DNA from 3 places in the Ectothiorhodospira sp. BSL-9 genome. Region 2 is predicted to be linked to each of the others. Evidence: predicted binding sites of a transcription regulator. Region 2 holds the regulator's gene; each other region holds the start of a gene.

Region 1 (4,185 bases), 1.6 Mb from region 2:
GCGCTCCTGCTCCAGATCCCAGGCGCGGCGCACGGTCTGGGCCAGCAGGTTGGCCACCATCTCCAGGAAACGGGCGCGCTCTTCCAGCAGACCGTCATCCCCGCAAATGGGCTGGGCGGCCAGCACCCCAATGGGATTGTCCTCACCCACCCGAATGGGCACTCCCACAAAAGGCAGGTCCGGGGCGTACAGCCCCATGCGATCGAGAAACCGGGGCTCATCGGCGATGCGACCCACCACGACCGTATCCCCTTCCTTGAGGATGCCCCCCATCAAGCCCTCGCCGGGGCGGTAGCGCACCTTGTCCACCTTCTCCCGCGTACCCGTGTGGGCAGCGCCCACCATGAGTTCACCCGTGGCCGGATCCAGCAGCGACACCATGCCGCAACGCATGTCCGAGGATTCGTGCAGCACATGCAGCACGCCGGAGAGGATGTCCTGTAATCCGGATGAACAACTGAGCACCTGGCTCACCTGATAAAGCGTGTCCAGATGCATTTCGATCACTTGGGCGCGCGAGCGCCGCGTCGTGCCGACTGCCGTAGGAGAGATCACCATGGATTTTCCTGGAGTGATGTCAGAGTTTGCGCTGTGAGGCGTTGGGGAACTGCAGGCGGATGCGGCAGCCTTCCAGGCAGGTGGGGTCCACCTCCACCAGACCCGCGTGCTGGTTCACCACCTCCTGCACCATGGGCAGCCCCATCCCTGCCCCGCTGCCACTGCGGCCCTTGGTGCTGACGAAGGGTTCGAACACCCGTAGCCGCATGGACTCGGGGATACCCGGTCCGGAGTCCTGGATGACCACCTGAACAGCATCATCCAGGGCCTGGGTGGCAATGCGGATCTCGCGGCGACCGGTGCCGCTGTCATCCAGGGCATCCAGGGCGTTGTCCACCAATTGCTTGAACATCCCCCGCAGCCGGCCTTCCCGACCCAGCACGTTGGGCAGCACCGGCGCCGGATCCCAGTCCACCACCACGCCGGAGGTGAGCAAGCGACGGGTGGACAGGCCCAGCACCTCTCGCAGCAGGGCATTGAGATTCACCGGGATGATGGCCTCGTCCCGCTCCTCGGGGATGCAGTTTTCCAGGGTCTGCAGGGCCTGACGACCGGATGCCAGGGCCTCCTGCAACACATTCAACAGGGGGTCGGCGGTGCCCTCCCCCTGGCGCCGCTCCAGCAACTGGGTGGCGGCGGCAATCATGTTGACAGGCCCCTGCATCTGATAGACGGCGCCGGTCAGGGTCTCGCGCATGCTCTCCACCAGCTCGCTCTCGGCGGTGAGCGCCCTCAGGGCATTCATGCGCATCTCCTCCTGCTGCCGCTTGAGCTCGGTGACCTCCTTGGCCACCAGCATGAGATATTCCACCTTGCGGGGTTCGAAGAAGGCATCGGCGCTGCTGTCGCGCTCACGAATCCAGGTGCCGGAGCAGGAGAACCAGCGGGGTGCGCGGCCCGCGCCTGGATCGAACTGTACCTCATGATCCACAAAACCCTGGCCACTGCTGCGAGCCTTCTCGAAGGCCTCCCCCATGCTTTCGGAGAGGGCGGAGAGGAAGGCCTCGGCGGGTTCCTGGCCGCGCATGTCTCCCGCCAGTTTCTTGTACTCCTGGTTGTCCAGCACCACCCGGCCCGCCTCGTCCAGCAGGGCGATGACCACCGGCTCGGCATCCACCACGGACTCGATCAGGGCCTTTTGATTGCGCACCTGCTCCTCCAGTTGATGCATCTCGGTCACATCCCGGTGCATGCCCAGGTAATGGGTGAGATGACCCTGGGTATCCAGCACCGGGGCGATGCTCAACTCAGCCAGGTAGCGCCGGCCATCCTTGCGACGATTCACCAGCACCCCGGTCCAGGGCTTGAGCTGACGCAAACGGCCCCAGAGGGTCTCGTAGACCAGACTGGGCGTGCGGCGATCCGAGAGCAGGGATTCGTTCACACCCATGACTTCCGCTGCCTCGTAACCGGTCACCCGGGTGAAGGCCGGGTTGGCATAGAGGATGTTGGCCTTGGCATCGGTGATGGAAATGGCCACGGAGGATTGTTCCACCGCCTCGAAGAACAACCGTGCCGGCAACGCGCCCTCGCCGACGCGAATGGTGTGATCGTTGGCCGGTTGGAAGGGGTGATGGGGTCGGGTCATGGCGAGGTCTCGTGGCGATGCAGCTGTGTGACGTTCACTAATGCAAGAGCCGGGCCATACATCACCCTGATCCTGCTCCCCCACCCTGAATGCAGCCCTCAGGCCCCATGGCTCCCGGTGGGGACATTGTCGGTTACCTCACATCACTGCGAACCGGCGGCTCTGCCTGTCGCGATCCTCACAGCACCACCTGCACCACCATGGTGCAAGCCCGCCACAAACCCCCATAAACGGTGCGCCTAAAGAGTGCATTCCCCCCTTGGCACGCAAGATGCACATACCCCCTCAATCCAAGCGAGGTGAACACCGTGACGGAGTTTATGCTGCTACTTCTGGGCACAGCCCTGGTGAACAACGTGGTGCTGGTGCAGTTCCTGGGGCTGTGCCCCTTCATGGGCGTGTCCAACAAGCTGGACACGGCCCTGAGCATGGGCCTGGCCACCACCTTCGTGCTCACCCTGGCCTCGGTGGCCGGCTGGCTGCTGGAGCATTTCGTGCTCGCGCCCCTGGACCTGGGCTTTCTGCGCATCCTCTCCTTCATCCTGGTGATCGCCGCCGTGGTGCAGTTCACCGAACTGGTCATCCGCAAGACCAGCGCGGCCCTGCATCGGGTGCTGGGGATCTTTCTGCCGCTGATCACCACCAATTGCGCCGTGCTCGGCGTGGCCCTGCTCAACATCCAGGAAGGTCATGGTTTTCTGCAAAGCGTGACCTTTGGTTTCGGTGCCGCCCTGGGTTTCACCCTGGTGATGGTCATCTTCGCCGGTCTTCGCGAGCGCCTGGCCGTGAACAATGTGCCGGCAGCATTCGCCGGTGCCCCCATCGCCTTCATTGTCGCCGGGCTGTTGTCGCTGGGCTTCATGGGTTTCGCCGGCCTCGACTTCGCCTGACGCCACCCGAACAGGAGATCACACCATGTACGCAGCCATCGTTGTCCTGACCGCCATGGGCCTGCTCCTGGGTTATTCCCTGGGCATGGCCGCCAAGTATCTGAAGGTGGAGAAAGACCCCTTGGTCGACGAGATCGAGGACATGCTGCCGGGCACCAACTGCGGCCAGTGCGGCCTGCCCGGTTGCTCCAGCGCTGCCCAGGCCCTGGCCGCCCATGAGGCTCCCGTGACCCTTTGCCCACCGGGCGGCAAGGCCCTGGCCCAGCAACTGGCGGACAAGCTCTCGGTGAGCGTGGATCTGTCGGGCATGGAGGAGGAAGCACCCGCCTTTGCGCGCATCAAGGAGGATCAGTGCAACGGTTGCACCCGCTGTTACAAGGTGTGCGCCACCGACGCCATCATGGGTGCCAATCGGCAGATCCACACGGTGTTCACGGAAGCCTGCAACGGCTGTGGCAAGTGCGTGGAGGTGTGCCCCACCAATGGCCTGGTGCTGGTCACGGAAACCCCCACCCTGCGCACATGGCGCTGGCCCAAACCCCAAGCCCGCTGAGGTGACTGTCATGTTCTCACGCATCTTCAAGCGCCGGGCGTTCCAGGGCGGTGTGCACCCGGAAGACCGCAAACAGGCCACCAGCCACCTGCCCATCGAGACCCTGCCCTTGCCCGAGCGCCTGTATGTGCCCGTGCAACAGCACATCGGCGCCGCTGCCCAACCACGGGTGCAGGCAGGTCAAAAAGTGCTCAAGGGAGAGATGATCGCTGCGGGCACCGGCCCCGTCTCGGCGGCGGTGCATGCCCCCACCTCGGGCACCGTGGTGGCCGTGGAACCCCACCCGGCCCCTCATCCCAGCGGCCTGCCGGTACAGACCATCGTCATCGAACCCGACGGCGACGACCGCTGGATGGACGAACCCGAGCCCGAGCACGCCCTCAACCTGGAACCGGAAGTGATCGCCCAGCGCGTGGCGGAGGCGGGTGTGGTGGGCATGGGCGGCGCCACCTTCCCCGCCGCCATCAAGCTCAACCTGGGCAGCCGCCACACCATCGACACCCTGGTGATCAACGGCTCCGAATGCGAACCCTACCTCACCTGCGACGACCGCCTGATGCGGGAACGCACCCAGGAAGTCATCGACGGTGTACGCA
Region 2 (4,185 bases):
GTGGATGATGTTCAGGTGACCCACCAGGGACGGGCTCCCATGGGGGGTGGAACGGTGCGATATGCTCCGGCCACACCCCTGGGTGCCCGCCACCCAGACGAGGCCCAGGCGCTCCTCCATGACCTCCATGATGTTGCTGACGGTGAGCGAGTCGGTCATGGGGTCATCCGGTGTCTTCGGTGTCCCATTCCTGCACCAGAGTCAGCAGGTCCGAAGGGCCGGAGGTGCTGCGCAGCCGGGCCAGCGTCTCCGGATCGGAGAACATCCTGGCCAGCAACGCGAGGATCTGAAGATGCTCGTCTGTGCAGTCTGCCGGCACCACCAGCGCGAACAGGATGTCCACCGGCTCACTGTCTGGGGCATCGTAGTCGACGCCCTTTTCCAGCTTGAGCAGCGCGGCACAGGCCTCGCTGGCGCCGGCCAGACGACCATGGGGGATGGCCACGCCATGCCCCAGGCCCGTGCTGCCCAGGCGCTCCCGGGCCAGCAGGCTGTCGAAGATCTCGCCCTGGGTGAGCTTGGGCAGATGATTGGAGAGCATCTCGCCCAGCATCTCCAGCGCACGTTTCTTACTGCTCACGTCCGTCTGGCAGTGCACCCGCTCAGGGGCGAGAAGATCACCGATGTTCATGAAGCGTTCACTCGATGTGGTTGCGGTGGGAGCCTTCAGCCCGGTGGTGGTCCTTGAGCTTCTCCTTGTGCTTCACCACCTGGCGATCCAGTTTGTCCACCAGGGCGTCGATGGCGGCGTACATGTCCGTGTGGCTGGCCTCGGCATGGATGCTGTTACCGCTGAGCAACAGGTTGCTCTCGGCCTTTTGCTGCAGCTTCTCCACGGTCAGGATCACGTGCACGTCGATGACGTTGTCAAAATGCCGCTCCAGGCGCTCGAACTTCTCGTTGACGTAGTTGCGCAGGGCGTCGGTCAGGTCGACGTGATGACCGGTGAGGTTGATCTGCATGAGATGACTCCTTGGAAATAGGTAGGGATGGGTAATGAGCAGGACGGCTGCGTGGGTTTGCTTCAGACGAGCCGCTTGCGTTCGTTGGATGGCGGAATGGCCATGGCCTCACGGTACTTGGCCACGGTGCGTCGTGCCACATGAATACCCCGATCCACCAGGACCTGGGCGATCTTGCTGTCACTCATGGGCTTGCCCTGGGGCTCTTCGGCAACCAGCTTGCGGATCATGGCGCGGATCGCGGTGGCTGAACACTCACCGCCGTCGGCCGTGCCCACATGGCTGGAGAAGAAATACTTGAATTCGTAGATACCCCGGGGGGTATGCATGAATTTCTGGGTGGTCACCCGGGAGATGGTGGACTCATGCATCTCCAGTTGTTCGGCAATATCGCGCAGCACCAGAGGTTTCATGGCCTCGTCACCGTATTCCAGGAAGGCACGCTGGTGCTCGACAATGGCGGTGCCCACCCGTAGCAGAGTCTCGTTGCGGCTTTGCAGGCTCTTGATGAACCAGCGGGCCTCCTGGAGGCTGTTGCGCATGTAGGTGTTGTCCTGGCTGGAATCGGCGCGGCGCACGAAACTGGCATACAGGGGGTTGACCCGCAAGCGTGGCGCGATTTCCGGGTTGAGCTCCACCTGCCAGCGGCCCTCTCGCTTGCGCACGAAGACATCGGGAATGATGTATTCGGGCGAACTGCTGCTGATGACCCCGCCTGGGCGCGGGTTCAGTGTCTGAATCAGGGCGATCACCTGCTGCAACTCGCCATCATCCAGCCCCAGGCGCCGCTGCACGCCCTTGTAATCACGTGCACCCAGAGCGTCCAGGTGTTCACGGGCCAGGGTGCGGGCCTCGGTCAGCCAGGGTGTGTCCTCCGGGAACTGGGCCAGTTGCAGGCCCAGGCATTCGGCCAGGTCACGTGCGCCCACGCCCACCGGGTCCAGGTGCTGAACCATGTTCAGCACGGCTTCCACCTCGTCCAGTTCCAGGTCCATCTCCCGGTCCGTGGCCAGGGCTGCGTGGATCTGTTCGATGGGTTCGGCCAGATAGCCGTCTTCGTTAATGGAATCAATGATGGTCAAGGCAATGGCCCGGTCACGCTCACTCATGGACGACAAATGCACCTGCCACATGAGGTGTTCATGCAGGCTTTCCGAGGGTCCGGTCTGGTTCTCGAAAAGGTCGCGCCCGTCGTGATCCGACTGTCCGGCGCTGGAAGGGGGCACATCGTAGATGTCGTCCCAGTTGCTGTCCACCGGTAATTCGTCGGGGATCTGCTCCTGACTGCCCTCGGCGTTGCCTTCCGTCTCGGCGGCGGCCTCCGCTGCTTCTGCTGCCTCGGAGGTATCGGCCTGCTCCTGCTCGCGAGGCTCCTCGCTGGCGGTCTCCTGATCTGCCTCCGTGCCCTCCACGGCCTCGAGCATGGGATTGATTTCCAGGGTCTCCTGGATCTGGGCCTGCAATTCCAGCGTCGAGAGCTGCAGCAGGCGAATGGCCTGCTGCAGCTGCGGGGTCATGGTCAGGTTTTGACCCAGCCGGAGCTGGACGGACGGTTTCAACATAGCACGACGCGCGCCATCGGGCCGGGGCCCGGGTCTTTGATGCCTGATGATGAAGGCGGGGGCAGGCCCCCGGCGTAAATGATGCTTTCAAGAGAGATTATACGGTGTGCCAGCAAAAATGGGACCCATGTCCCGAAAACCGCACGCTGAATGGGGAGTCTCGGCTTCACAGGCGGAAGTTCTCCCCTAGATAGACGCGGCGGACCTGCGGGTCGGCCAGTACGTCTTCCGGCGCGCCCTGGCTGATGATGTGCCCGCCACTGAGGATGTAGGCCCGGTTGCAGATGCCCAGGGTCTCGCGCACATTGTGGTCGGTGATCAGTACACCGATGTTCCGTGACGTGAGATGGGTGATGATCCGCTGGATCTCGATCACCGAGATGGGGTCCACGCCGGCGAAGGGCTCGTCCAGAAGGATGAAGGCCGGCTCGGTGGCCAGGGCACGGGCGATCTCCACGCGCCGTCGTTCGCCACCGGAGAGACTGACCCCGGCGTTGTCGCGGATGTGCTGGATCTGGAACTCCTCCAGCAGGGATTCCATCTTCTCCAGACGCTGGGCCTTGTTGAGGTCGCGGCGGACCTCCAGCACAGCCATGATGTTGTCTGCCACGGAGAGCTTGCGGAATACCGAGGGCTCCTGGGGGAGATAGCCCACGCCCATGCGGGCCCTTGCGTGCATGGGCAGTCGGGTGATGTCGCGGCCGTCCAGGCGGATCTGGCCTTCGTCGCAGGGTACCAGGCCCACGATCATGTAGAAGCAGGTGGTCTTGCCAGCGCCATTGGGGCCCAGCAGGCCCACCACCTCCCCACTATTGATGTGGATGGAGGCGCCGTCCACGGGTTTGATCGCCCGGTAACGCTTGACCAGCTTGTCGGTCTCCAGGCGGCTCATGGCGTGTCGCCGTCCTCTGGGCGAGAGCGATCACGGTCACGGGGTGCGAAGATGGCCTCTACCCGGCCTGTGTCACCGGTGCTGGCTTCAAGGGTGGCGGCCTCCAGGTTATAGACGATGCTGCTGCCGCGGAATTCGTCGTCCCCCTGCCATACCCGGGCCTCGCCGGTGAGCACCACCCGCGGTCCATCCGGAAAGAACTCCATGCGTCGTGCCTCGGCGCGAACCTCGCGGTTGGATTCATCCCGCGTGGTCAGGGTGGCCAGGCGTCCTTCGGAGACCATGCGCTGGAGTTGCCGCTGGGGGGCATGCACTGTCACCTCGTCGCCCGTGATGACGGTGTCGCCCTGGGTGATGGTGACGTTACCCTTGTAAACACTCACCCCCCGCTGATCGTCCAGGCTGGCGCGATCCGCCTCGATGCGGATGGGCAGATCGGGGTCGTGCTGGCCCTGTGCGGCAGGCATCCAGGCCAGCGAAACGGCCAATAGCAGCCCCGCCAGGTGCGGGCCCGTGGGGATGTCAGTGCGGAACATAGGTGCCTCTTACCTGACTCTCAAGTTCCAGGGTATCCCGGGTCAGATCCAAAGTCATGCCCACCCCTTCTGCCTCGCGGTGAGTGCTCACCATACGGGCCAGGGCGTCGGTTTGCGCCTGGCGGGAAAGGGTCCATACGGTGACATCCCGGCTGGTGATGGTGATGGGGGGGTGATCGGGGGCCTCGGGGCGGTTCAGGCGCACGTTGCCCAGCAGCTGCACCTCGTCGCCA
Region 3 (4,185 bases), 610 kb from region 2:
ATCTGACGCACGGTGCGTGATTCGGGCACCTGGAATCGCTCCAGGTGCAGGTAGTAGAAGAGCTTCACATCCACATCGCTGACCTGGGCCGAGCGGTTGGCCACGCGATCCAGCATCGCTTCCAGGCGCAGCTCCCGATGCAGCGCCTCCCGGAAGCTGGCCAGGTCGAACCCATGAGCCTCCAGTTCCGCCGCAAAGCCCGCCTCGTCCGGGTAGCGACCGCGAATCTCCGCCAGGGCATGGTCCAGCGTCTCCTGCGGCACGTGCACATCCGGCGCCTGGTCCGATGCCAGCGCCCGGGCACCGATCTCGTAGGCCCGAGCCGAGCGGGCGCGCACAGTCTGTCGCTCTGCCTCATCCAGTTTACCCAGGGGCTTCTCGAAGCTGTCCAGCGCCGTGCGCAGTTCAATGTAGGCCAGTTCCGGGCGATGTTCCAGTGTGGGCGTCATACAGCCTCCCGCTCAAAATGCTTGATGTCGATTCACGATGTCATGTCTTCCCCCGGGGGGTCCCCAAGGGCCGATTCCGGGACCTGCAGGACACGCCCCTCAAAATTCACGTGGTACTCCACCCCATCGGGCAGGTCCCGCAGCACCTTGCAGACCTCGCCCACCACACCGGCCTCCACCACCGGCTGCCCCTTGATGCCAAGCGGCACCCGGGGCGTCACCTTGTCGCGGAACTCGTAGCGGGTGGGCACCCAATGGGCATCGGCATCCAGCAACTCCTCCTGGCGGCAGCCAACGATACGACCATGCTCCATGAAGTTGACGGTGTAGATGATCTGATCCTGAAGGAATCTGCCCATATCGATCACCACGCCGACACTGCCCCTGGGCACCAGCAGACTCCCCCGGTCCATGCCCGGGTAGCTGCCATCGTTGCGGACCGGGCGCACCACACGCACCCGTTCACCATATTCATACATGGGCTTCATGTGCAGTTCCTTATCCTTGCCATTCCTTGAGACTTGGGCTGGTGCCCATCGATGGGTTCACGACTTGCGGCCGAAGGCCTCGTCCAGGGGCACGTAGGCCACGCCCGGAGGGGGGCGCTGGAACACCTTGAAAACCTTCTCGGTCTGGGCATCGGAGTTCACGAAATCAGTGTAGGCCTGGGCCAGCAGGCCCCGGTACAGGTCCCTCAAGGCACCGGCATCGCCGGATTCTCCCGGTGTCTGAGCAGCCAGGTAGTCGTGGAAACGCTGCAGGATATGCAGGCGGTTCACCTTCACCGTGGCCTCATCGTAGGGGATGTCGAAGTACTCCAGAAAATCCTCGGCGGATTCCAGATCCTGGAGGTCGTCTTGCAGGGTTTCAGCGTTCATGGCGTGATCCTCTTTGGGGGTTTCAGGTGAGGGCGTGATGCGCGGTTGATGTGGGGGCGGCGGCCAGGCTATCCAGTTCCTGATACCACAGCGCCAATTCACGCTCGGTAGGTGCCCGCTTGGTCCGCGAGGCAGCGCTTCGGATTCTGGATAGCAGCAGGGTGGCCTCGGGACGGCCCAGCGTGATTCCCAGACGTGCATAGGCCTGGATCACCGCACTGCTGCCTGAGTGCTTGCCCAGCACCAGCCGATGCTCCCGGCCCAGTTCCGCCGGGTCCACACCCTGGTAATTGGCCGGGTCCTTGAGCAGACCGTCCACATGGATGCCGGCTTCGTGGGTGAAGACGCCCTCGCCTACCAGGCTTTTCTGCCAATGAATGGGATGGCCGGTGGCGGTTTCCACCAAGTGGGACAAGGTTTGAAAACGACGCAGATCCACGCCGGTCTCGATGCCGTGCAACTGCCGCAGGCCCAGCACCACTTCTTCCAGGGCAGCGTTGCCGGCCCGCTCCCCAATGCCGTTGACCGTGGTGTTCACATGGGTGGCCCCTCCCAGGGCAGCGGCCAGACTGTTGGCCGTGGCCAGTCCCAGATCATCATGGGCATGCATCTCGATTTCCAGGTCCGAAGTGGCCCGAAGCCGGCGCATGCGTTCCAGGACGGTAAAGGGCTCAAGGATGCCCACGGTGTCGGCAAACCGAAAACGTCGGGCGCCGGCCTGTTGTGCCGTCTCCATCACCCGTGACAGGAAATCCACATCGGCCCGGGAGGCATCCTCCCCCCCCACGCCTACCTCCAGGCCCAGTTCCAGGGCCTCGGCCACATGGCGCCGGATGCAGTCCAGCACCCACTCCCGACTGCGTCCGAGCTTGCGGGTAATCTGCTGATCAGACACGGGAATGGACAGATCCACCATATCCACCCCCAGATGGGCGCAGCATTTCAGATCATCGGTGCGCATGCGGCTCCAGACCAGCAGGCGGGCGTTAAGTCCCAGGCCTGCCAGCAAACGGATGGAGTCGCGTTCCTCGTCCCCCATGGAGGGGATGCCCACCTCCAGTTCCGGCACGCCCAGTTCATCCAGCCCACGGGCAATGGCAATACGCTCGGCATCGTTGAAGGCAACGCCGGCGGATTGTTCGCCGTCCCGAAGGGTGGTGTCGTCGATGACGATGGCAGGAGGGTGGCTCATTGGCGGCTCGCTCGGTACAGGTTCCGGGAGGGATACTGCGAGTTTCGTGCCAACTCACATACAGTTGATTTTTAGATACTTTCTAGCCGGTCGACGGGTATGCCAAGCGTGGTTATGCGACTTCCGGGAGAGGATTGTGGGATTTGCTACATGGTTTGGGGTGAGGGGAAAATCAGTCACGAATCCCCCCACCCTTTCCACCACCATCAGGCATAGGCTGGCGCAAACGCCTGTTCGGGATTCTCCACCGGGCCATTCTCACCCCAATACGGCGACATCTTGCGCAAACGGGAGACGATCTCCGGCATCACCTGGATCACCCGATCCACCTCCTCCTCCGTATTGAAGCGGGACAACGAAAACCGCACCGACCCATGGGCAGCGGTGTAGGGAATCCCCATCGCCCGCATCACATGGGAGGGCTCCAGAGAGCCGGAGGTGCAGGCAGAACCGCTGGACGCCGCGATACCCTGATGATTGAGCATGAGCAGGATGCCTTCGCCCTCAATGTATTCAAAGGCCATGTTCAGCGTGTTGGGCAGGCGGTTGTCCACATCCCCGGTTACAAAGGCATTGGGGATCTGTTCCAGCAACCCGGCCTCCAGGCGATTTCTCAGGGCGCGCACCCGCTGGCGCTCCTCGTCCAGATGGCTCAAGGCCAGTTCCGCAGCCTTGCCCAGGGCAATGATGCCCGGCACGTTCTCCGTGCCGGCACGACGCCCCCGCTCCTGATGCCCACCACGCAGCATTGGCCGGAACCTCAAGCCACGCCGTACATACAACACCCCCACACCCTTGGGTGCATGCAGCTTGTGACCCGAGATGGAGAGCATGTCGATGCAGGTGTACTTGAGATCGATGGGCAGCTTGCCCACGGCCTGAACCGCATCGGTGTGGAACATCACACCCTTGGCGCGGGCCATCTCGGCCATGCTCTCCACCGGAAACAGGGTGCCCGTCTCGTTATTGGCCCACATCACTGATACCAGGGCCACCTGATCCGACAACACCTGGCGGTAGTGAGCCAGATCCAGGCGACCCTGACCGTCGACGCCCAGGCGATGGATGGTGTAGCCCTCCTTTTCCAGCTGCTCGCAGACATTGAGTATCGCCGGATGCTCCACCTCGGTGGTGATGATCTCCCGCCGCTGGGGCTGGGCACGCACGGCGGACAGGATGGCCGTGGAATCCGACTCGGTGCCACAGGAGGTAAAGATGATCTCCGAGGCATGTTCGGCCCCCACAAGCGCCTGCACCTGCTCGCGGGCCTGCTTCAGAGCCCGCCCTACCTGATCGCCAAAACTGTGCATGGAAGAGGGATTGCCAAACTGCTCGGTCAGAAACGGCAGCATGGCCTCCACCACCAGGGGATCCACGCAGGTGGTGGCGTTGTTGTCCATGTAGATGGGTTTCATCGTCTATTCCCCCATGGCCATGACACGCACATTCATGGGAGGCAGGGCCCCGTTGCTGGGCCGCGGTGCCTCGGTGGCGTGGTTTTCCGGATCAAACGCCTCTCCCTTTTCCGCCAGCACCCGGGTGAGGACTTCCTCGATCCCTTCATGACAGGTGGAGCAACCGCCACCCGCCTTGGTGTAGCCGGTCACGTCCTGCACCGTGCGCAGGTCATGGGCGCGGATGGTCTGCTCGATCTTCACGGCATCGA

What was found. The regulator sigma-54, encoded in region 2, starts transcription at its own class of promoters, with help from an activator protein. The targets are predictions, from matches to a motif close to TGGCANGNTNCNTGCTT.
Region 1: a site for sigma-54 is predicted at 2,187-2,203, ahead of nifL (nitrogen fixation negative regulator NifL). Genes of this name have one in related genera too.
Region 3: a site for sigma-54 is predicted at 2,555-2,571, ahead of nifV (homocitrate synthase). Genes of this name have one in related genera too.

Annotation. Positions count from the first base shown of each region.
Region 1 is NZ_CP011994.1:2,401,136-2,405,320, reverse strand. Features, by position in the region: gene nifA (nif-specific transcriptional activator NifA) at 1-558, opposite strand, end outside; gene nifL (nitrogen fixation negative regulator NifL) at 578-2,146, opposite strand; gene rsxA (electron transport complex subunit RsxA) at 2,467-3,036, shown strand; gene ECTOBSL9_RS11235 (RnfABCDGE type electron transport complex subunit B) at 3,062-3,589, shown strand; gene rsxC (electron transport complex subunit RsxC) at 3,600-4,185, shown strand, end outside.
Region 2 is NZ_CP011994.1:431,207-435,391, reverse strand. Features, by position in the region: gene hprK (HPr(Ser) kinase/phosphatase) at 1-159, opposite strand, end outside; gene ECTOBSL9_RS02245 (PTS sugar transporter subunit IIA) at 164-631, opposite strand; gene hpf (ribosome hibernation-promoting factor, HPF/YfiA family) at 639-962, opposite strand; gene ECTOBSL9_RS02235 (RNA polymerase factor sigma-54) at 1,025-2,524, opposite strand; gene lptB (LPS export ABC transporter ATP-binding protein) at 2,691-3,416, opposite strand; gene lptA (lipopolysaccharide transport periplasmic protein LptA) at 3,413-3,952, opposite strand; gene lptC (LPS export ABC transporter periplasmic protein LptC) at 3,939-4,185, opposite strand, start outside.
Region 3 is NZ_CP011994.1:3,373,093-3,377,277, forward strand. Features, by position in the region: gene nifM (nitrogen fixation protein NifM) at 1-449, opposite strand, end outside; gene ECTOBSL9_RS15420 (nitrogen fixation protein NifZ) at 482-937, opposite strand; gene nifW (nitrogenase-stabilizing/protective protein NifW) at 995-1,327, opposite strand; gene nifV (homocitrate synthase) at 1,350-2,519, opposite strand; gene nifS (cysteine desulfurase NifS) at 2,726-3,934, opposite strand; gene nifU (Fe-S cluster assembly protein NifU) at 3,938-4,185, opposite strand, start outside.